Regions from separate parts of the Faecalimicrobium sp. JNUCC 81 genome, predicted to be linked through region 2. Evidence: a T-box and tRNA genes for the amino acid it is inferred to sense, from the RefSeq annotation. Region 2 holds a T-box; the other regions hold tRNA genes.
What was found. A T-box is a leader RNA that pairs with one kind of tRNA and senses whether it is charged. The one in region 2 lies ahead of JNUCC81_RS17030 (valine--tRNA ligase), so its partner is inferred to be a tRNA-Val.
Positions count from the first base shown of each region.

Region 1: it has a tRNA-Val gene. The T-box ahead of JNUCC81_RS17030 (valine--tRNA ligase) is inferred to sense a tRNA for this amino acid. The anticodon was not compared.
Region 3: it has a tRNA-Val gene. The T-box ahead of JNUCC81_RS17030 (valine--tRNA ligase) is inferred to sense a tRNA for this amino acid. The anticodon was not compared.

Region 1 covers NZ_CM132203.1:3,798,342-3,804,500, reverse strand. Annotated here, with positions in the region: rRNA gene JNUCC81_RS18810 (16S ribosomal RNA) at 1-651, shown strand, start outside; rRNA gene JNUCC81_RS18805 (23S ribosomal RNA) at 875-3,776, shown strand; rRNA gene rrf (5S ribosomal RNA) at 3,936-4,052, shown strand; tRNA gene JNUCC81_RS18795 (tRNA-Leu) at 4,058-4,146, shown strand; tRNA gene JNUCC81_RS18790 (tRNA-Met) at 4,163-4,238, shown strand; tRNA gene JNUCC81_RS18785 (tRNA-Glu) at 4,246-4,320, shown strand; tRNA gene JNUCC81_RS18780 (tRNA-Gly) at 4,330-4,403, shown strand; tRNA gene JNUCC81_RS18775 (tRNA-Val) at 4,416-4,491, shown strand; tRNA gene JNUCC81_RS18770 (tRNA-Asp) at 4,497-4,573, shown strand; tRNA gene JNUCC81_RS18765 (tRNA-Asn) at 4,585-4,660, shown strand; tRNA gene JNUCC81_RS18760 (tRNA-Thr) at 4,665-4,739, shown strand; tRNA gene JNUCC81_RS18755 (tRNA-Tyr) at 4,747-4,831, shown strand; tRNA gene JNUCC81_RS18750 (tRNA-Leu) at 4,844-4,927, shown strand; tRNA gene JNUCC81_RS18745 (tRNA-Arg) at 4,953-5,029, shown strand; tRNA gene JNUCC81_RS18740 (tRNA-Gln) at 5,037-5,112, shown strand; tRNA gene JNUCC81_RS18735 (tRNA-Lys) at 5,125-5,200, shown strand; tRNA gene JNUCC81_RS18730 (tRNA-Ser) at 5,203-5,291, shown strand; tRNA gene JNUCC81_RS18725 (tRNA-Phe) at 5,295-5,370, shown strand; tRNA gene JNUCC81_RS18720 (tRNA-Met) at 5,378-5,454, shown strand; tRNA gene JNUCC81_RS18715 (tRNA-Ile) at 5,463-5,539, shown strand; tRNA gene JNUCC81_RS18710 (tRNA-Pro) at 5,560-5,636, shown strand; tRNA gene JNUCC81_RS18705 (tRNA-His) at 5,646-5,722, shown strand; tRNA gene JNUCC81_RS18700 (tRNA-Lys) at 5,729-5,804, shown strand; tRNA gene JNUCC81_RS18695 (tRNA-Cys) at 5,820-5,893, shown strand; tRNA gene JNUCC81_RS18690 (tRNA-Leu) at 5,903-5,991, shown strand; tRNA gene JNUCC81_RS18685 (tRNA-Met) at 6,008-6,083, shown strand; tRNA gene JNUCC81_RS18680 (tRNA-Glu) at 6,091-6,159, shown strand, end outside.
Region 2 covers NZ_CM132203.1:3,461,123-3,470,850, forward strand. Annotated here, with positions in the region: gene JNUCC81_RS17000 (DUF4364 family protein) at 1-200, shown strand, start outside; gene JNUCC81_RS17005 (YncE family protein) at 203-1,069, opposite strand; gene JNUCC81_RS17010 (TIGR03905 family TSCPD domain-containing protein) at 1,215-1,463, shown strand; gene JNUCC81_RS17015 (RrF2 family transcriptional regulator) at 1,575-1,994, shown strand; gene JNUCC81_RS17020 (bifunctional folylpolyglutamate synthase/dihydrofolate synthase) at 2,020-3,315, opposite strand; gene JNUCC81_RS17025 (DUF4300 family protein) at 3,464-4,336, opposite strand; gene JNUCC81_RS17030 (valine--tRNA ligase) at 4,754-7,417, opposite strand; T-box leader at 7,530-7,754, opposite strand; gene JNUCC81_RS17035 (polysaccharide deacetylase family protein) at 7,938-8,753, opposite strand; gene JNUCC81_RS17040 ([Fe-Fe] hydrogenase large subunit C-terminal domain-containing protein) at 8,806-9,728, opposite strand, start outside.
Region 3 covers NZ_CM132203.1:3,791,753-3,797,911, forward strand. Annotated here, with positions in the region: rRNA gene JNUCC81_RS18560 (23S ribosomal RNA) at 1-1,616, opposite strand, end outside; rRNA gene JNUCC81_RS18565 (16S ribosomal RNA) at 1,925-3,427, opposite strand; gene JNUCC81_RS18570 (hypothetical protein) at 4,048-4,461, opposite strand; gene JNUCC81_RS18575 (DUF2508 family protein) at 4,480-4,731, opposite strand; tRNA gene JNUCC81_RS18580 (tRNA-Val) at 4,852-4,927, opposite strand; tRNA gene JNUCC81_RS18585 (tRNA-Arg) at 4,935-5,011, opposite strand; tRNA gene JNUCC81_RS18590 (tRNA-Cys) at 5,019-5,092, opposite strand; tRNA gene JNUCC81_RS18595 (tRNA-His) at 5,102-5,178, opposite strand; tRNA gene JNUCC81_RS18600 (tRNA-Pro) at 5,190-5,266, opposite strand; tRNA gene JNUCC81_RS18605 (tRNA-Ile) at 5,287-5,363, opposite strand; tRNA gene JNUCC81_RS18610 (tRNA-Met) at 5,372-5,448, opposite strand; tRNA gene JNUCC81_RS18615 (tRNA-Phe) at 5,456-5,531, opposite strand; tRNA gene JNUCC81_RS18620 (tRNA-Ser) at 5,535-5,623, opposite strand; tRNA gene JNUCC81_RS18625 (tRNA-Lys) at 5,626-5,701, opposite strand; tRNA gene JNUCC81_RS18630 (tRNA-Gln) at 5,714-5,789, opposite strand; tRNA gene JNUCC81_RS18635 (tRNA-Arg) at 5,797-5,873, opposite strand; tRNA gene JNUCC81_RS18640 (tRNA-Gly) at 5,888-5,962, opposite strand; tRNA gene JNUCC81_RS18645 (tRNA-Leu) at 5,977-6,060, opposite strand; tRNA gene JNUCC81_RS18650 (tRNA-Tyr) at 6,073-6,157, opposite strand.

The sequences.
Region 1 (6,159 bases), 340 kb from region 2:
CGCTCGCAAGAGTGAAACTCAAAGGAATTGACGGGGACCCGCACAAGTAGCGGAGCATGTGGTTTAATTCGAAGCAACGCGAAGAACCTTACCTAAGCTTGACATCCTTTTGACCTCTCCCTAATCGGAGATTTCCCTTCGGGGACAGAAGTGACAGGTGGTGCATGGTTGTCGTCAGCTCGTGTCGTGAGATGTTGGGTTAAGTCCCGCAACGAGCGCAACCCTTGCCTTTAGTTGCCAGCATTAAGTTGGGCACTCTAGAGGGACTGCCAGGGATAACCTGGAGGAAGGTGGGGATGACGTCAAATCATCATGCCCCTTATGCTTAGGGCTACACACGTGCTACAATGGGTGGTACAGAGGGCAGCCAAGTCGTGAGGCGGAGCTAATCCCTTAAAGCCATTCTCAGTTCGGATTGTAGGCTGAAACTCGCCTACATGAAGCTGGAGTTACTAGTAATCGCAGATCAGAATGCTGCGGTGAATGCGTTCCCGGGTCTTGTACACACCGCCCGTCACACCACGGAAGTTGGGGGCGCCCGAAGCCGGTTTGCTAACCTTTTGGAAGCGGCCGTCGAAGGTGAAATCAATAACTGGGGTGAAGTCGTAACAAGGTAGCCGTATCGGAAGGTGCGGCTGGATCACCTCCTTTCTAAGGAGAATTGCCTACTGTTTAATTTTGAGGGTTCATTCCTTCAAAATTAGTACTTTGAAAACTGCATAACATTTAGTGATATGACATCATTTTATATATATGAAGAAGATAACTTCTAAAAATATCAACGACACGATAAGTCATTAAAATATCAACTTTGAGTAACGTAATAAACTGAGTGAATACGAAGTTTGTTCGTTGACGAAACACTTTAATAACTGGTCAAGTTATTAAGGGTGCAGGGCGGATGCCTTGGCACTAGGAGCCGATGAAGGACGCGATAAGCTGCGATAAGCTTCGGGGAGTTGCACGTAAACTTTGATCCGAAGATTTCCGAATGAGGAAACTCACTTAGAGTAATGTCTAAGTATCGTTAAGTGAATACATAGCTTAGCGAGGGGAACCCGGGGAACTGAAACATCTAAGTACCCGGAGGAAAAGAAAGAAATTCGATTCCGTAAGTAGCGGCGAGCGAACGCGGAACAGGCCAAACCAATGAAGTTTTCTTCGTTGGGGTTGCGGACATATCATAAACGAAGAGGTCATCGTAAGTGAAGAGAGTTGGAAAGCTCCGCCATAGAAGGTAATAGCCCTGTATTTGAAACGATAATTCTTTAGATATGATCCAGAGTACCACGGGACACGTGAAACCCTGTGGGAAGCAGGAGGGACCATCCTCCAAGCCTAAATACTACCTAGTGACCGATAGCGCATAGTACCGTGAGGGAAAGGTGAAAAGAACCCCGGGAGGGGAGTGAAATAGAACCTGAAACCCTGCACTTACAAGCTGTGGGAGCACATTATTTGTGTGACCGCGTACTTTTTGTAGAACGGGCCAACGAGTTACGTTAAGTAGCAAGGTTAAGCACTTAAGGTGCGGAGCCGTAGCGAAAGCGAGTCTTAAATGGGCGCTTAAGTTACTTGACGTAGACCCGAAACCGGGCGACCTATCCATGAGCAGGTTGAAGCGAAAGTAAAATTTCGTGGAGGACCGAACCCACGAGCGTTGAAAAGCTCGGGGATGACTTGTGGATAGCGGTGAAATTCCAATCGAGCCCGGAGATAGCTGGTTCTCCCCGAAATAGCTTTAGGGCTAGCCTCAAGGTTGAGAGAAGCGGAGGTAGAGCACTGAATGTCCTAGGGGGTATTGCACTTACCGAAGACTATCAAACTCCGAATGCCGTATTCTTATACTTGGGAGTCAGACTGTGGGTGATAAGATTCATAGTCGAAAGGGCAACAGCCCAGATCGTCAGCTAAGGTCCCTAAATGTACGTTAAGTGGTAAAGGATGTGGGATTGCACAGACAACCAGGATGTTGGCTTAGAAGCAGCCACTCATTTAAAGAGTGCGTAATAGCTCACTGGTCGAGTGATCCTGCGCCGAAAATTTCCGGGGCTAAAACGTACTACCGAAGCTACGGCATCATTATGATGGGTAGGGGAGCTTCGTATGCAGGCTGAAGCGTGACCGTAAGGACGCGTGGACAGTATACGAGTGAGAATGTTGGCATGAGTAGCGAGACGTGGGTGAGAATCCCACGGGCCGTAAACCCAAGGTTTCCAGGGGAAGGTTCGTCCGCCCTGGGTTAGTCGGGACCTAAGCCGAGGCCGAAAGGCGTAGGTGATGGACAACAGGTTGATATTCCTGTACCGCCAATAAACGCTTGAGAAATGGGATGACACAGTAGGATAAGCTAACCACACTGTTGGTTATGTGTGGCTAAGTACTGAGGCAGTCAAGATAGGCAAATCCGTCTTGATAATGCTGGGGTACGATGGGGAGCGAAATTTAGTAGCGAAGTAGCTGATTTCACACTGTCAAGAAAAGTCTCTATCGAGTTTAAAGGCGCCCGTACCTCAAACCGACACAGGTGGGTGAGGAGAGTATCCTAAGGCCAGCGAGAGAACTATTGTTAAGGAACTCGGCAAAATGACCCCGTAACTTAGGGAGAAGGGGTGCCATCCTTTGGATGGCCGCAGAGAATAGGCCCAAGCGACTGTTTACCAAAAACACAGGTTTCTGCTAAGTCGCAAGACGATGTATAGGAGCTGACGCCTGCCCGGTGCTGGAAGGTTAAGGGGATCTGTTAGAGCAATCGAAGCAGTGAACTTAAGCCCCAGTAAACGGCGGCCGTAACTATAACGGTCCTAAGGTAGCGAAATTCCTTGTCGGGTAAGTTCCGACCCGCACGAAAGGCGTAACGATTTGGGCACTGTCTCAACAATAGACTCGGTGAAATTGTAATCCCGGTGAAGATGCCGGGTACCTGCGACAGGACGGAAAGACCCCATGGAGCTTTACTGTAGCTTGACGTTGGGTCTTGGTACTACATGTACAGGATAGGTGGGAGACTTTGAAGCATGAACGCCAGTTTGTGTGGAGTCATCCTTGGGATACCACCCTTGTAGTACTGGGATCCTAACCAGAGGCCTTGAATCAGGTCTTGGGACACCGTCAGGTGGGCAGTTTGACTGGGGCGGTCGCCTCCCAAAGAGTAACGGAGGCGCTCAAAGGTTCTCTCAGTACGGTCGGAAATCGTACGAAGAGTGTAAAGGCAAAAGAGAGCTTGATTGCAAGACATACAGGTCGAGCAAGGACGAAAGTCGGACTTAGTGATCCGGTGGTTCCGCATGGAAGGGCCATCGCTCAACGGATAAAAGCTACCCTGGGGATAACAGGCTTATCTCCCCCAAGAGTCCACATCGACGGGGAGGTTTGGCACCTCGATGTCGGCTCATCACATCCTGGGGCTGTAGTAGGTCCCAAGGGTTGGGCTGTTCGCCCATTAAAGTGGTACGCGAGCTGGGTTCAGAACGTCGTGAGACAGTTCGGTCCCTATCCGTCGCAGGCGTAGGAAATTTGAGGAGACCTGTCCTTAGTACGAGAGGACCGGGATGGACGTACCTCTGGTGTACCAGTTGTTCTGCCAAGGGCATGGCTGGGTAGCTATGTACGGAATGGATAAGCGCTGAAAGCATCTAAGCGCGAAGCCAACTTCAAGATAAGATTTCCCACCGTAAGGGTAAGACCCCAGGAAGACTACCTGGTTGATAGGTCGAAGGTGTAAGTGCAGTAATGTATTTAGCTTATCGATACTAATAGGTCGAGGACTTGACCTCAATTTAAAATGATAATTTCAATAAATGTTTGCAGTTTTCAGAGTATTAATTTCTATATTTAATAAACTTAAAATGTTTAAAAATATAGAAAAAAGTATTGACCTTTTTAATAAAAAGTGTTAATATAATACTTGTCCAAGAAATGGATATAAAAAATAATGTGGTTACAATAGCAAAGAGGATACACCTGTTCCCATTCCGAACACAGAAGTTAAGCTCTTTAGCGCTGATGGTACTTGGTGGGCAACTGCCTGGGAGAGTAAGACGTAGCCACGTGGTATGCCGAAGTGGCGGAACTGGCAGACGCACAGGACTTAAAATCCTGCGGGACTTACCTCTCGTACCGGTTCGATTCCGGTCTTCGGCACCATATATACATTTAATATCGCGGAGTGGAGCAGTTGGCAGCTCGTCGGGCTCATAACCCGAAGGTCGTAGGTTCGAGTCCTGCCTCCGCAACCAATTAAATGGCCCATTGGTCAAGCGGTCAAGACACCGCCCTTTCACGGCGGTAACAGGGGTTCGATTCCCCTATGGGTCACCAATTAAATATGCGGGTGTAGCTCAATGGTAGAGTTCCGGCCTTCCAAGCCGGCTGTGAGGGTTCGATCCCCTTCACCCGCTCCAGATTAAACGTATGGGACTATAGCTCAGCTGGGAGAGCACCTGCCTTACAAGCAGGGGGTCACAGGTTCGAGCCCTGTTAGTCCCACCATTTGCGGCCTGGTAGTTCAGTTGGTTAGAATGCCAGCCTGTCACGCTGGAGGTCGAGGGTTCGAGTCCCTTCCAGGTCGCCAAAACTTAATGTGGGAATATGGCTCAGTTGGTAGAGCAATTGACTGTTAATCAATGGGTCACAGGTTCGAGTCCTGTTATTCCCGCCAATTTGCTAGTGTGGCTCAACGGTAGAGCAGCTGACTTGTAATCAGCAGGTTGTAGGTTCGATTCCTATCACTAGCTCCATAAACACGGAGGATTTCCCGAGCGGCCAAAGGGGGCAGACTGTAAATCTGTTATCGACGATTTCGGTGGTTCGAATCCACCATCCTCCACCAAAAAGTTAAGCTGCGGATGTGGCGGAATTGGCAGACGCACCAGACTTAGGATCTGGCGCCTATGGCGTGGGGGTTCGACTCCCTTCATCCGCACCAACTTAATTTTAAAACAAAACAATGTGGGTGCATAGCTCAGCTGGATAGAGCAACGCCCTTCTAAGGCGTGTGTCCGGGGTTCGAATCCCTGTGCGCTCACCACATTCATAGGGGATTCGCCAAGTCGGTAAGGCATAGCACTTTGACTGCTACATGCGTAGGTTCGAGTCCTGCATCCCCTGCCAAGTAAATATTGTGATCCATTAGCTCAGTCGGTAGAGCACCTGACTTTTAATCAGGGTGTCCCGCGTTCGAGTCGCGGATGGATCACCAATGGAGAGGTGTCCGAGTGGTTTAAGGAGCTGGTCTTGAAAACCAGTGATGCTTAACGGCACCGTGGGTTCGAATCCCACCCTCTCCGCCAAATGCCCAGATAGCTCAGTCGGTAGAGCAGGGGACTGAAAATCCCCGTGTCGGTGGTTCGATTCCGCCTCTGGGCACCAATAATGTGGCGGTATAGCTTAGTTGGCTAGAGCGTTCGGTTCATACCCGAAAGGTCACAGGTTCGACTCCTGTTACCGCTACCAATATATGTGGACCATTAGCTCAGTTGGTTAGAGCGCCCGGCTCATAACCGGTAGGTCTGGGGTTCGAGTCCCTGATGGTCCACCACTTTTAACTTAAAATAATGTCGAGGTATAGCGCAGTTTGGTAGCGCACTTGGTTTGGGACCATGGGGCCGGGGGTTCGAGTCCCTCTACCTCGACCAATATATATGGTGGGTATAGCTCAGTTGGTTAGAGCGCCAGATTGTGGCTCTGGAGGTCGTGAGTTCGACTCTCATTATCCACCCCATAAAATGATCCATTAGCTCAGTCGGTAGAGCACCTGACTTTTAATCAGGGTGTCCCGCGTTCGAGTCGCGGATGGATCACCAATTTGTATTTTGTATGGCGACATAGCCAAGTGGTAAGGCAGTGGACTGCAACTCCTTGATCCCCAGTTCGAATCTGGGTGTCGCCTCCACAAATCAATGCCGAAGTGGCGGAACTGGCAGACGCACAGGACTTAAAATCCTGCGGGACTTACCTCTCGTACCGGTTCGATTCCGGTCTTCGGCACCATATATACATTTAATATCGCGGAGTGGAGCAGTTGGCAGCTCGTCGGGCTCATAACCCGAAGGTCGTAGGTTCGAGTCCTGCCTCCGCAACCAATTAAATGGCCCATTGGTCAAGCGGTCAAGACACCGCCCTTTCACGGCGGTAACAGGGGTTCGATTCCCCTATGGG
Region 2 (9,728 bases):
TAAAGTCAAGTTTTGTTAAACAAAGTGATCATGAATTTATTGTTAATTTAAGAGTTATAGAAAATCAATCTAATTTAATAGATTTAAACTTAAATGTTTCTTCAGAAAAGCAAGCCAATTTAATTTGCAATAACTGGAAGAAAAATGCTTCTTACATGTATGCAGAAGTAATCGAATTACTTATACGTGATAATAATTAAGCCTACAAGCATAATATGGTTGTAGGCTCTTTTCCTACTTTTACCTCTTTTAATAAACTATTATCTAAAGTACTATATATTTTTATAGAATTTCTCTGAGTGTCCGAAACAAATAATAATTCTTCATTTTTAGATATTTCTAATCCTTGGGGATTTCCATTTACTTCGATAGATTCTAGATATTTTCCCGTTTCATATTCTAAAATCCTTATACTTTTATATCCCAAGTCTGCTATATATACTCTGTTTTTACTATAATTAAAGCATATTTGCACAGGTAATAAAAATTCCTCTATTATTTTTTTCACTTTCATATCAGTTCCGTCTAATATTACTAATTTTCCGTCTAAAGTTGATGTATATATTTCATTTTTTTCTGTATCTATTTTTATATGCCACGCTTTAAATTCTGTATCTATTTTTTTATCTATGCACTTGTTTGTTGTATCTATACAAACTATAGAATTTATACAGGGTACATATAACCTATTATCTTCATGGTCAAAATCAAATCCATGTGGCATCTCATCTACACTTATTATACCAATAGGATTTAAGCTATCTTGTTCTATTATATATATACTATTTGAATCTTCATTAGACACGAACAGTTCACCATTACATAATGCAACTTGACTTAAACTACCACCTATAGATATGTTATCTATAATCTTATTAGTCATTAAGTCTAGGACATACAAAACTCCATCATTAGAACTTGGTATATAGATTAACGATTTTTCTTTATCTATACAAAAATGATGGGGGTAAATTCTTTCTTCTAGTTCTATATCTTCTTCTAAATTAAACGTCTCGTAATTAAGCACACTGATACTCTTTGATAGATAGTTCGAAATATATACTTTCAAATAACATCCTCCTCCCTATAATAAATATCATATGATACTATATTAAATAGAATGCTTGTACTATGCATATCTTTTACATATTGCAATATTATCCACATCTTGGTATCATTAGTTGAAAATATTATTATGTATAGGAGTTTATGGGATGAAAATAACTTTTAAACCAAGCGGTGTATGCTGCAGAGAAATGTCATTTGATGTAGATGACAACAACAAAATAACAGACATTGAGTTTGTAGGCGGATGTCCAGGAAACATGATAGGAATAAAACACTTAGTAATCGGACAAGATGCTCATGAGGTTGCAAATAAATTAGAAAATATACCTTGTGGATCAAAAGCTACATCATGTCCAGACCAGTTATCTAAAGCTATACGTGATGCTTTAAAATAAAAAAATTGTGGCTATAGGGCCACATTTTTTATTTTATATCTATATTTTTTATGTATATATGTATAATATTAATGTAGAGTTGTATACAAAACATTAGTACTGGAGGATTTTATGAATCTATCAAAATTTACCGACTACGGTTTTAGAATACTAATTCACTTAGGAAATAATCCAGATAAACACTTTACTGTGGATGAATTATCTTCAGTTCTTAATTTATCATCACATCATGTGAAAAAAATTGTTTATAAGTTAGTTAAATGTGGATATATTTCATCCTCTAAAGGAAGAAATGGTGGCATAAAATTAGGAATAGATCCTAGTCGTATAAATTTAGGTGATTTACTTGAAGTTACAGAAGATAATTTAAATATTGTCGAATGCTTTTCTTTAGAAAATAATTCTTGTAATATAAGTAATTCTTGTAAACTAAAGCCTATAATAAATAATGCACTAGTATCTTTTAAGTCTGTTTTTTATAAATATACATTAGAAGATATTTTAGACAAAAAAGTATCTAGGATGTCCTAGATACTTTTTTGTCTATTAAAGTGAATTACTTATTATTTACTATAGTTCTAACCGCACCTATCATATATAAAGAACCTGCACTTATTATTACATCATCTTCATTTGAATTTTCTAATGCATAATTGACAGCATCTTCTATTTCTTTTTTCTCAACAACATTAGCTACATATTTAGATATCTTTTCTTTTAGTAATTCAGAACTAATAGCTCTTGGATTATCTGGAGTAGTTACTATAGCTTTATCGAATCTCGGCATAAGTATTTCTAAAACTCCATCTATATCCTTGTCTTCTAACATACCTATTAACATAGTTAGATTTTTACCTTTAAAGTTTTTATCTATTGCCTTTGCTAAAGATTTAGCTCCATCTTCATTATGAGCTCCATCTATTATAAATATTGGCATTTCTTTTATTTTTTCTATTCTACCTGGCCATTTAGTATTTATAAGACCTTTTCTTATATTTTCTTCACTTATCTCTAGTCCTTTAGTATCAACTAAGTACTTTATAACACTTAAAGCAAGTATTGAGTTATTTACTTGATGATCTCCTATTAATTTTATTTCTAAATCTTCATATCTTTCTCCCATTATAGTAGCATTATAAACTTGAGAGTATATATCTGATTTTTTTATATCTATATCATCAAATTTTACTTCTATGTAATTGGCATTTTTATCTTTACAAATTTCCTTTATTACATCCTTTGCTTCATTACTTTGATCATAAACTATGGCTGTCCCATTTTCTTTTATTATTCCACCTTTTTCATAAGCTATCTTTGGGATAGTATCTCCAAGTATATTTACATGATCTAAGCTTATCGAACATATTACACTTACTTCTGATCCTTTTATTATATTCGTAGCATCATATCTACCACCAAGACCAACTTCAAGAGCCACAAAATCAACTTCTTGCTCACAGTAATAATAAAATGCCATAGTAGTAACTATTTCAAATTCAGTAGGATATGAGTATCCTTCAGACACCATTTGCTCTATTTTTTCTCTTATTAAAGTAACTATTCTTGCTACATCTTCTTTAGGTATATTTTCTCCATTTACTCTTATTCTTTCTGTAAAAGTTTCTAAAAAAGGAGATGTATAAAGTCCTACTTTATATCCTGATTCCTTTAATATGCTCGTTATAAATGAACATGTTGAACCCTTACCATTAGTTCCTGCAACATGTATTATTTTTACTTTATCTTGAGGATTTCCTAAAAGTTCCAAAAGCCTACTCATATTATCTAATCCTAGCCTGATTCCAAACTTATGAGTTTCTTCTATATATTTTAATGATTCTTGATAGTTCATTTATTATCCCCCTTAGTCAAATTATCATTGGTTTATTCTTACTATTTTATTATAGTATATTTTATTCGCAATAAAAACTATATTAGGTCAATACTTAAAATATCATTTAAGTATAAAAAGTCACTCAAAATAGAGTGACTTTTTATACTTATTTCATTAATTCATTATTTTCCATAATTATTGGCTTTGATGACCCATCACCAGATGTATTATTATCCAATCTATCCATTAAGTAAGCTTTTAACTCTGCTTTATCCTTAAATTTAGAAACTTGATAAGGTAAAGATGGTCCATATTTTTCAATAAATAATAATCCATCTTTAGTTTTTATTAAAATACCTGCATGTCCTACAAATACCTCATTATCCTCTGGTGCATGTAAGAACACATTTATCATTGACACAGTTTCATTTTTTACAAATGATATCTTTCTTTTTTCCCATTCTTTTATAATTGCTTGTGTATGTTTTTCTACATCTTTTGAATTTTCTACTGGAATAGATACATATAAGTTAATAAATTTATCAACATCTTCTTTAGTAAATCTACTTATAGGGTTATTATCTATAGCATCTATATCAAACATTAAATTTCTATCATCACCTTTAAACTTTTCTCCTGAATTAACATATTTTTTAAATATTGAAAATGCTGTTAATCTACAGTTAAAATCCATGTAATTTAATTTTTTCATATCCCATTTTTCACCTAAGTATCCTTCATCATAAGGTACTTGTTGAGTTTTTATAGATGTGAATCCATCTTTTGATGTTTTTAATTTATTTATATCTGATTTATTATTATAGTCTTGTACAATCTTAATAAAATAGTTTGCTTGCTTTTCCTCTATTTTATTTTCTATTAATATATTTTTAATTTCATTTTGAGTTTTATCATCTATTAAATTAGAGTATGTAAGTTTTGAACCTTCTATTTTATCAGTCTTACCTATATTATTATTTGCGCATCCTGTAACTAATAATACTGCCGATAACATCACTGGTATAATATGTTTTATCATATACATTAACCTCCATAATAAAATTTATATTCTAATATACTTATTTCAAATAACTTGTCGACTTTTGTAGTATAAACTATTTTTGATAAACCTTTCAATGGATTTTTAGTTACAAATCTGATATAAAAAAGTAGCATTTTTTTAAAACTTTTTTGGTGATTAAAAATTCACCACTCTGGCTTAATCCATCAATATATATTTTTTTCAAATAAAAAATTCGCTTCACTCATATCGCCAACGACTACGTCCATTGCTTGAGTAATGCGTTTTCGAAACTTTTTAAGTTTAGCGATTGGGATTACAAATTATTCACAAACCAGATAATTTATAATCCCTTAGTATATAAAAATGCCCATTAAAGTAAGTATATAAATACTACTTTAATGGGCATTTTTGTTAATAATATATATTTTTATATTACTTCATTTTAGCTTCTAAATTTTCAAGTCTTTCAACTACAGACTTCATCATCTCTTCAAATTTTTCTTTCTTAGCTTTTTCTTCATTTATTAAACTTTCTGGAGCTTTAGCTAAGAATCCTTGGTTAGAAAGTTTTCCGTTAACTCTCTTTATTTCACCTTCTAATTTAGATTTTTCTTTGCTTAATCTTTCTATTTCTTTAGCAAAATCAACTAATTCATCAAGTGGTATAAATATCTTAACTCCTTCTATAACAACACTTACAGCATCTTCTGGTATATTAGTTTCATCTTCTAATATTTCAACTACTGATGCAGATGCTAATGTTACGAAGTAATCAGAACCTTCAACCATTGCTTCTTTCTTTTCAGCTGTAGGAACTATTATAACCTTTGCTTTCTTTGATGGCGGTACGTTCATTTCTGCTCTTACGTTTCTTATATTTCTTATACCATCCATAGTTAAGTTCATCATTTCTTCTTCTTTAGCCATATTATCAGTTTCAGTATAGTGAGGGAACTGTGCTACTACTATACTTCCTTCTACTGTTGGAAGATGAGTATATATTTCCTCTGTTATAAATGGCATATATGGGTGAAGAAGTTTTAATATTTTTTCTAATACGTATGTTAATGTATATAAAGCAGTTTGCTTAGCTTTTTTATCTTCAGAATATAATCTTGGCTTAACTATTTCTATATACCAGTCACAGTACTCTGACCATGCAAAGTCATATATCTTTTGAGCAGCTATACCAAGGTCAAACTTATCCATATTGTCTGTAACTTCTTTAACAACATTGTTAGCTCTTGATATTATCCACTTATCAGCTAAAGTCATATTATCTTCAACTGACTCTCTAGTTACACCATTCATTATCTCTTCATCTATATTCATAAATACAAATCTTGATGCATTCCATAATTTATTAGCAAAGTTTCTTGATGATTCTACTCTTTCCATGTAGAATCTCATGTCATTTCCTGGAGAATTTCCAGTTGCTAACATGAATCTTAATGCATCAGCACCATATTGGTCTATTACTTCTAATGGGTCTATTCCGTTTCCTAGAGATTTACTCATCTTTCTACCTTCTGAGTCTCTAACTAGGCCATGTATTAATACATGCTTAAATGGAGTTTGATCCATACAGAACATTCCTGCAAATGCCATTCTTACTACCCAGAAGAATATTATATCGTATCCAGTAACAAGTACACTTGTTGGATAGTAGTAGTTTAATTCTTCTGTATTGTTTGGCCATCCTAATGTTGAGAAAGGCCATAATGCAGAACTAAACCATGTATCTAGTACATCTTCGTCTTGCTTGAAGTTAGTGTGTCCACACTTACAAGCTTTAGGCATTTCTTTTGAAACTACAACTTCACCACATTCTTGACAGTAGTAAGCTGGTATTTGGTGACCCCACCATAATTGTCTTGATATACACCAGTCTCTTATGTTTTCTAACCATTGAGAATATGTTTTATCAAATTTATCTGGTACAAATTCTAAGTCTTTGTTTTTAAGTATATCTAAAGCTGGTTTAGCTAATTCGTCCATCTTAACGAACCATTGATCAGATAATCTTGGTTCAACTACTGTTCTACATCTGTAACAAGAACCAACATTGTGATTATGATCTTTTATAGCTATTAAGTATCCTTCTTTTTCTAAGTCAGCTATAAGTTGCTTTCTACACTCATATCTGTCCATACCTTCATACTTACCAGCTAACTTATTCATAGTTCCATCTTCGTTCATTACGTTTATCTTTTCAAGATTATGTCTTTGACCTACTTCAAAGTCATTAGGGTCATGGGCTGGAGTCATCTTAACTGCTCCTGTTCCAAACTCTAAATCAACATAATCATCAGCAACTATTATAAGTTCTCTATCTATCATAGGAAGTATTGCATGTTTTCCTACTAAGTGCTTATATCTTTCATCTTCAGGATTTACTGCTATACCTGTATCCCCAATCATTGTTTCTGGTCTAGTTGTAGCTATTTCTAAGAATTCATTACTACCTTTTATTGGGTATTTTATATGATAGAATTTACCATCATGCTCTTCATGTTCAACCTCAGCATCCGATAAAGTAGTCTTACAATCTGGACACCAGTTTATTATTCTGTTTCCTCTGTATATTTGACCCTTTTCATATAGTTTCACAAAGAACTCTGTAACTGCTTCATTACATCCTTCATCCATTGTGAATCTTTCTCTATCCCAATCACAAGAATCTCCTAACTGTTGCATTTGGTCTACTATCTTTCTACCAAATTCATTTCTCCAGTCCATAGCTCTTTTTAGGAATTCTTCTCTTCCTATTTCGTACTTAGTTTTTCCTTCTTGTTCTTTTATTCTTTCAACAACTTTAACTTCTGTTGCTATAGAAGCATGGTCTGTTCCCGGTTGCCATAAAGCTTCATAACCGTCCATACGCTTCCATCTTATAAGTATGTCTTGTAATGTATGGTCAAGTGCATGTCCCATATGTAATTGCCCTGTTATGTTAGGCGGTGGTAGCATTATTGTAAATGGTTTTTTATTTGGGTTTGGCTTAGATTTAAATAGCCCATCTTCTAGCCATTTTGAGTAAAGTCTTGACTCAAAATCTTTAGGATTATACGTTTTTGATAAATTTGTATTTTCCATTATATTACCTCCTTTTATTTTATTATTAATTAAAATTCGCTTTGAGCGACATGTTAGCTAAATATTATAATTTAAATATCTTTGATTATAAAAAAAGAGCCTTTCATCCTTAAATAAGGACGAAAAGCTCGCGTTACCACCTTAATTCCATCACTTTACTAGTAAAGTTTTGGCTCTTAATAGAATTTAACGATTCCACCCGTCTAAACTTACTATTAGTTCAGTTTAGAAACTCCAAAGCTACCTTCTGCAAACCTATACTTAGAAGACTTCTCAGCCCGTGAGTCTTCCTCTCTTTTAGTAGTATTTACATACTCCTCTTTATCATAGTTTTTATTTTAATTTATTGTTTAATTATATCTAATTAATATTATTATTGTCAATTACTTCTGATAATATATATGTTAATTTAAATATTTATACTTTCAGTAAAATTTCAAACTCACTCCATAATTAGATTTTAACAATATATGACTTATAAAATACAAATTAGTTAATCCGTATAGGTTAAAACAACATTTTATAAATTTTTATCCCAGAAATTCATAGGTTTCATGTATTCTTTTATTGGAAGTATTGTATATCCTCTTTCTTTTAATATCTTTATCATACCATCTAAGGCCTTTACTGTTTGTTCTTTTTCATGCATTAAAATTACTAGGTGTTGTCTGTCTCTTCCATAGTATAATACATTACTTACGATTTTATCTGTTGTTGCTCTCCAATCTTCTGTATCCAAATTCCAATCCCACATTAGATATCCATTTTGATCTAAAATATCATGAGATCCATCCGGCATATAGGGCTTACTTCCATAAGGTAATCTTATTAGTTTTGATACATCTCCTGTTATATCATAAAATGTATTATTGCAAGTTTCAAACTCATTTAATGTTGTTTCAGGACTTTTATAAAGCTGTTTTATATCATGGCTTACACTATGGAATCCTACACTATGACCTTCTTTTTGTACATTTTTTACTTCTTCTTTATGATTTTTCATATTTCCTTCTATCATAAAAAATGTAGCTTTTATATCATTCTTTTTTAAGGTTTTTAGTATCTCATTTGTATATTTAGATGGTCCATCATCTATAGTTATATATGCTATTTTTTTCGGACTAGGTCCCGGGCCTTTATGTGTTTGAGATGTTGCTTCATACATTATATTAGCCACAGTTTCATTCTTTATTTTATCAAAAACATCTCTTCTTTCGCTATATACACTGGTTTCTTCAACATTTTTTGTTGTGAAAGTTTTAAGCCCTAATACACCTACTATAATAACTAAACTAGCTATAACTATTGAAATAATTTTATTAGATTTATTTTTCATCCCCCAAATCTCCCTCTCATACAATTTCTTCTTCAAATGTTATTTGCACTAATTACTTGCTATTTTTTATATCCCTACTAAATATTTTTAAAATCTGTTCTTCTTCTTTCTCTCCTAATGATTCTACTTTTTTAATTCCTATAGCAGTCAAAAATTGTAATACATTTAAATTATCAAAAGGCGTCTCTATCTTTGTACTTTCTGAGTATTCATTAACATACTTTGTCCCCTCTTCTACGTTTATAATTCTCTTAGGTCCACCTACACATCCACCAACACAACCCATACCTTCTATAAACGTTGCATCGATTTCTTTATTAATAACCTTTTGCAGTCCTTCTCTACAGTCTTTGACACCTGAAAATGATTGAGAAATAAATTTAATATCTTTATTTATTCTCTCTGAAGATATCTGTATTGCCTTACTTACTCCTCCAGTCCTAGCATAAACTCTACCTGAATATGATGCCTCAACTCTATTTTCTTCTTCTAATTCGGATGGATTTATTTCTAAAGCATCAAAAATATCTTCTAATTCTTTAAATGTTAATACAAAATCAATAGCATCTTTTATCTCATCTATAGTTGCTTCTTTTTTCTTTGCAATACAAGGACCTATAAAAACTACTTTTGCTTTAGAATTTAATATTTTTATTGCCCTTCCACATGCAATCATAGGCGATACAGATGGAGACACATTTTCTAAAATTTCTGGAAAGCTATTTTGAATTAATCCTACCCATACTGGACAACAACAACTTGTTATATAATATCCTTCTTCATGACTTTTCATATGATCGCAATAGTCATAAGCCTCCTTTGCTGTAAGCATGTCTGCAGCTAGAGCTACTTCTATCATATCTTCAAATCCAATTTTCTTAAGAGCAGTCCTTATCTTACCTGGAGTAACTTCTGAACCAAATTGACCTATAAAGGCCGGTGCTACTATAGCATATATTGGGCAAGTTTCTTCTT
Region 3 (6,159 bases), 330 kb from region 2:
GATAGAGACTTTTCTTGACAGTGTGAAATCAGCTACTTCGCTACTAAATTTCGCTCCCCATCGTACCCCAGCATTATCAAGACGGATTTGCCTATCTTGACTGCCTCAGTACTTAGCCACACATAACCAACAGTGTGGTTAGCTTATCCTACTGTGTCATCCCATTTCTCAAGCGTTTATTGGCGGTACAGGAATATCAACCTGTTGTCCATCACCTACGCCTTTCGGCCTCGGCTTAGGTCCCGACTAACCCAGGGCGGACGAACCTTCCCCTGGAAACCTTGGGTTTACGGCCCGTGGGATTCTCACCCACGTCTCGCTACTCATGCCAACATTCTCACTCGTATACTGTCCACGCGTCCTTACGGTCACGCTTCAGCCTGCATACGAAGCTCCCCTACCCATCATAATGATGCCGTAGCTTCGGTAGTACGTTTTAGCCCCGGAAATTTTCGGCGCAGGATCACTCGACCAGTGAGCTATTACGCACTCTTTAAATGAGTGGCTGCTTCTAAGCCAACATCCTGGTTGTCTGTGCAATCCCACATCCTTTACCACTTAACGTACATTTAGGGACCTTAGCTGACGATCTGGGCTGTTGCCCTTTCGACTATGAATCTTATCACCCACAGTCTGACTCCCAAGTATAAGAATACGGCATTCGGAGTTTGATAGTCTTCGGTAAGTGCAATACCCCCTAAGACATTCAGTGCTCTACCTCCGCTTCTCTCAACCTTGAGGCTAGCCCTAAAGCTATTTCGGGGAGAACCAGCTATCTCCGGGCTCGATTGGAATTTCACCGCTATCCACAAGTCATCCCCGAGCTTTTCAACGCTCGTGGGTTCGGTCCTCCACGAAATTTTACTTTCGCTTCAACCTGCTCATGGATAGGTCGCCCGGTTTCGGGTCTACGTCAAGTAACTTAAGCGCCCATTTAAGACTCGCTTTCGCTACGGCTCCGCACCTTAAGTGCTTAACCTTGCTACTTAACGTAACTCGTTGGCCCGTTCTACAAAAAGTACGCGGTCACACAAATAATGTGCTCCCACAGCTTGTAAGTGCAGGGTTTCAGGTTCTATTTCACTCCCCTCCCGGGGTTCTTTTCACCTTTCCCTCACGGTACTATGCGCTATCGGTCACTAGGTAGTATTTAGGCTTGGAGGATGGTCCCTCCTACTTCCCACAGGGTTTCACGTGTCCCGTGGTACTCTGGATCATGCTAGTAGCTTTCTCGTTTCAATTACAGGGCTATTACCTTCTATGGCGGAGCTTTCCAACTCTCTTCACTTACGATATTGCATCCATATTGCATGTCCGCAACCCCAACAAAGAAAACTTCATTGGTTTGGCCTGTTCCGCGTTCGCTCGCCGCTACTTACGGAATCGAATTTCTTTCTTTTCCTCCGGGTACTTAGATGTTTCAGTTCCCCGGGTTCCCCTCGCTAAGCTATGTATTCACTTAACGATACTTAGACATTACTCTAAGTGAGTTTCCTCATTCGGAAATCTTCGGATCAAAGTTTACGTGCAACTCCCCGAAGCTTATCGCAGCTTATCGCGTCCTTCATCGGCTCCTAGTGCCAAGGCATCCGCCCTGCACCCTTAATAACTTGACCAGTTATTAAAGTGTTTCGTAAACGAACAAACTTCACATACGTTCAGTTTATTCCGTTACTCAAAGTTTGATATTTTAACGACTTATCTTGTCATTGATATTTTTAGAAGTTATCTTCTTCATATATATAAAATGATGTCATATCACTAAATGTTATGCAGTTTTCAAGGTACTAACGTACTTCGTCAACGATATTATTTCACATACGTTCAATAACATCCGTTACTCAAAGTAATATTTCGGGCTACGCCCTATTTTTGAGATGTTCTAATGAACCCTCAAAATTAAACAGTAGGCAATTCTCCTTAGAAAGGAGGTGATCCAGCCGCACCTTCCGATACGGCTACCTTGTTACGACTTCACCCCAGTTATTGATTTCACCTTCGACGGCCGCTTCCAAAAGGTTAGCAAACCGGCTTCGGGCGCCCCCAACTTCCGTGGTGTGACGGGCGGTGTGTACAAGACCCGGGAACGCATTCACCGCAGCATTCTGATCTGCGATTACTAGTAACTCCAGCTTCATGTAGGCGAGTTTCAGCCTACAATCCGAACTGAGAATGGCTTTAAGGGATTAGCTCCGCCTCACGACTTGGCTGCCCTCTGTACCACCCATTGTAGCACGTGTGTAGCCCTAAGCATAAGGGGCATGATGATTTGACGTCATCCCCACCTTCCTCCAGGTTATCCCTGGCAGTCCCTCTAGAGTGCCCAACTTAATGCTGGCAACTAAAGGCAAGGGTTGCGCTCGTTGCGGGACTTAACCCAACATCTCACGACACGAGCTGACGACAACCATGCACCACCTGTCACTTTTGTCCCCGAAGGGAAATCTCCGATTAGGGAGAGGTCAAAAGGATGTCAAGCTTAGGTAAGGTTCTTCGCGTTGCTTCGAATTAAACCACATGCTCCGCTACTTGTGCGGGTCCCCGTCAATTCCTTTGAGTTTCACTCTTGCGAGCGTACTTCCCAGGCGGAGTACTTAATGCGTTAGCTGCGCCACCGAAGGGGGTAACCTCCGACAGCTAGTACTCATCGTTTACGGCGTGGACTACCAGGGTATCTAATCCTGTTTGCTCCCCACGCTTTCGTGCCTCAGTGTCAGTTACAGTCCAGAGAGCCGCCTTCGCAACTGGTATTCCTCCTAATATCTACGCATTTCACCGCTACACTAGGAATTCTACTCTCCTCTCCTGCACTCAAGTTTCTCAGTTTCAAAGGCTTACTACGGTTGAGCCGTAGCCTTTCACCTCTGACTTAAGAAACCACCTACGCACCCTTTACGCCCAGTAATTCCGGATAACGCTAGCCCCCTACGTATTACCGCGGCTGCTGGCACGTAGTTAGCCGGGGCTTCCTCCTCAAGTACCGTCATTATCTTCCTTGAGGACAGAGCTTTACGACCCGAAGGCCTTCATCGCTCACGCGGCGTTGCTGCATCAGGCTTTCGCCCATTGTGCAATATTCCCCACTGCTGCCTCCCGTAGGAGTTTGGACCGTGTCTCAGTTCCAATGTGGCCGATCACCCTCTCAGGTCGGCTACTGATCGTCGCCTTGGTAAGCCGTTACCTTACCAACTAGCTAATCAGACGCGGGTCCATCCTGTACCGCCGGAGCTTTGATAAGAAAGCCATGCGACTCTCTCATGTTATCCCGTATTAGCATACCTTTCGGTATGTTATCCGTGTGTACAGGGCAGGTTACCCACGCGTTACTCACCCGTCCGCCGCTCTTTCCCGAAGGAAATCGCTCGACTTGCATGTGTTAGGCACGCCGCCAGCGTTCATCCTGAGCCAGGATCAAACTCTTAAATATAAGTTTTGACTTGGGCTCAGATACTGTTATATATCTGGCTTTGTTTGGTTGTTTCAAATTCTATAAATTAACCTACTGTTTAATTTTCAAAGTTCATTTTAAGCAACCATTTTGGTGCTTATTTTTTCAACTTCCTTAGTTTACCAAAGCCATTTAACTTTGTCAACTTTTTTCTGTTGTTTTTTATTTATTTGCCCTTTTCTTAAGGACAAGTAATACTATACCATCTTAACTTTATATCGTCAATACTTTTTGTGATATTTTTTACTGTTATTTTTAACTTACAAGCTAAAACCATGAATATCACTTAATTTGAGAAATCTATTCATTATAAAAATAATTTAAAAGTTATATTTAAATTTGTTTATAAAGATATGATTTAAATATTTTTATCTATAAATTAAATCCAAATAAGCTATTTAATATAATCAATCTATTTTCCATAGATAGTATAATAACTCAAGCAATATGTGCCTTTTTATATTATGTAAAATAGATTATTTTATAAAATAATTTATAATTTTTATAAAATAATCTATTCGTACATATCTATTTATGTATTTAAATTATAATCAATTGGTGCTAATTTATGATTTTTAGTTTTATATTTTTATGCATTATTAATCAACTTGAGATAATAACCTCTTTGTTATATCAGAAAGTTTTAATTCACCTAATTCTTCATGTGCCATGGCTATTACTACCTTTATAGTATTATCTGAATTATCCCATTTATACGCTCTAGCATTCATTATAACATCTTCTGGCATTAGTTCTTCTAATTCCATAGCTAATTCATCAGCTAATGTCATATATTCATCAAATAAATCTTCTTGTTCTATATCATCTAGTTCATAGTTTTCTTTTATTATTTCATTTAGTTCATCTATACTTATACTAATTTGATAAGCTAAAGTGTCTTCTCTTTTACTACCTTTAGTCATATCTTTTTCAACTATAAATTCACTATTTTCTTCTATAGCCACTTTTATTTCACTACTGTCAATTATTTCATTCCCAAAAACTATATACAAATCATCATCTCCTTAAGTTTACTTAGCCATTGCTTCGATTAAAGATTCTTTCAAAGATTTTTTTATACCTTTTTCTTTTGCCATCCTTATTAGATATCTGTATCTAGATTTTTTAGCCTCTAAATCATATATGGCAACATCTACTAATTCTGGATCACTAACAAATTGAAAAAAATGCTCTGCAGTTTTAACTTCTACCTGAGCTCTTTTTATCTCTTTCATTATTTTTTGTTTTTCCTTATCTTTATCAATCTTATTTCTTTTAGACATATTTTATCCTCCATAGTTTACATATACTATGAATTTTGACAGTTTATATAATTCATATACATTACTACGTAAAATAAAAAGGTAAAATAAAAACCTCTAGTGAATTTCACTAGAGGTTACTGGTGGGATTAACAGGGCTCGAACCTGTGACCCCCTGCTTGTAAGGCAGGTGCTCTCCCAGCTGAGCTATAATCCCGCGTATATGGTGCGCCCAAAGGGACTCGAACCCCTAACCTTCTGATTCGTAGTCAGACACTCTATCCAGTTGAGCTATAGGCGCACATTTATGGAGGCGACACCCAGATTCGAACTGGGGATCAAGGAGTTGCAGTCCACTGCCTTACCACTTGGCTATGTCGCCTTACTTTTATGGGGTGGATAATGAGAGTCGAACTCACGACCTCCAGAGCCACAATCTGGCGCTCTAACCAACTGAGCTATACCCACCATATATATATTGGTCGAGGTAGAGGGACTCGAACCCCCGGCCCCATGGTCCCAAACCAAGTGCGCTACCAAACTGCGCTATACCTCGATATTACTTTAATCTAAAAGTGGTGGACCATCAGGGACTCGAACCCCGGACCTACCGGTTATGAGCCGGGCGCTCTAACCAACTGAGCTAATGGTCCACATATATTGGTAGCGGTAACAGGAGTCGAACCTGTGACCTTTCGGGTATGAACCGAACGCTCTAGCCAACTAAGCTATACCGCCACATTATTGGTGCCCAGAGGCGGAATCGAACCACCGACACGGGGATTTTCAGTCCCCTGCTCTACCGACTGAGCTATCTGGGCATTTGGCGGAGAGGGTGGGATTCGAACCCACGGTGCCGTTAAGCATCACTGGTTTTCAAGACCAGCTCCTTAAACCACTCGGACACCTCTCCATTGGTGATCCATCCGCGACTCGAACGCGGGACACCCTGATTAAAAGTCAGGTGCTCTACCGACTGAGCTAATGGATCACAATATTTACTTGGCAGGGGATGCAGGACTCGAACCTACGCATGTAGCAGTCAAAGTGCTATGCCTTACCGACTTGGCGAATCCCCTATGAATGTGGTGAGCGCACAGGGATTCGAACCCCGGACACACGCCTTAGAAGGGCGTTGCTCTATCCAGCTGAGCTATGCACCCACATTGTTTTGTTTTGGAGCGGGAAACGAGATTCGAACTCGCGACTTCAACCTTGGCAAGGTTGCGCTCTACCACTGAACTATTCCCGCATGGTAAAGTAAAGTGGTGCGGATGAAGGGAGTCGAACCCCCACGCCATAGGCGCCAGATCCTAAGTCTGGTGCGTCTGCCAATTCCGCCACATCCGCAGCTTAACTTTTTGGTGGAGGATGGTGGATTCGAACCACCGAAATCGTCGATAACAGATTTACAGTCTGCCCCCTTTGGCCGCTCGGGAAATCCTCCGT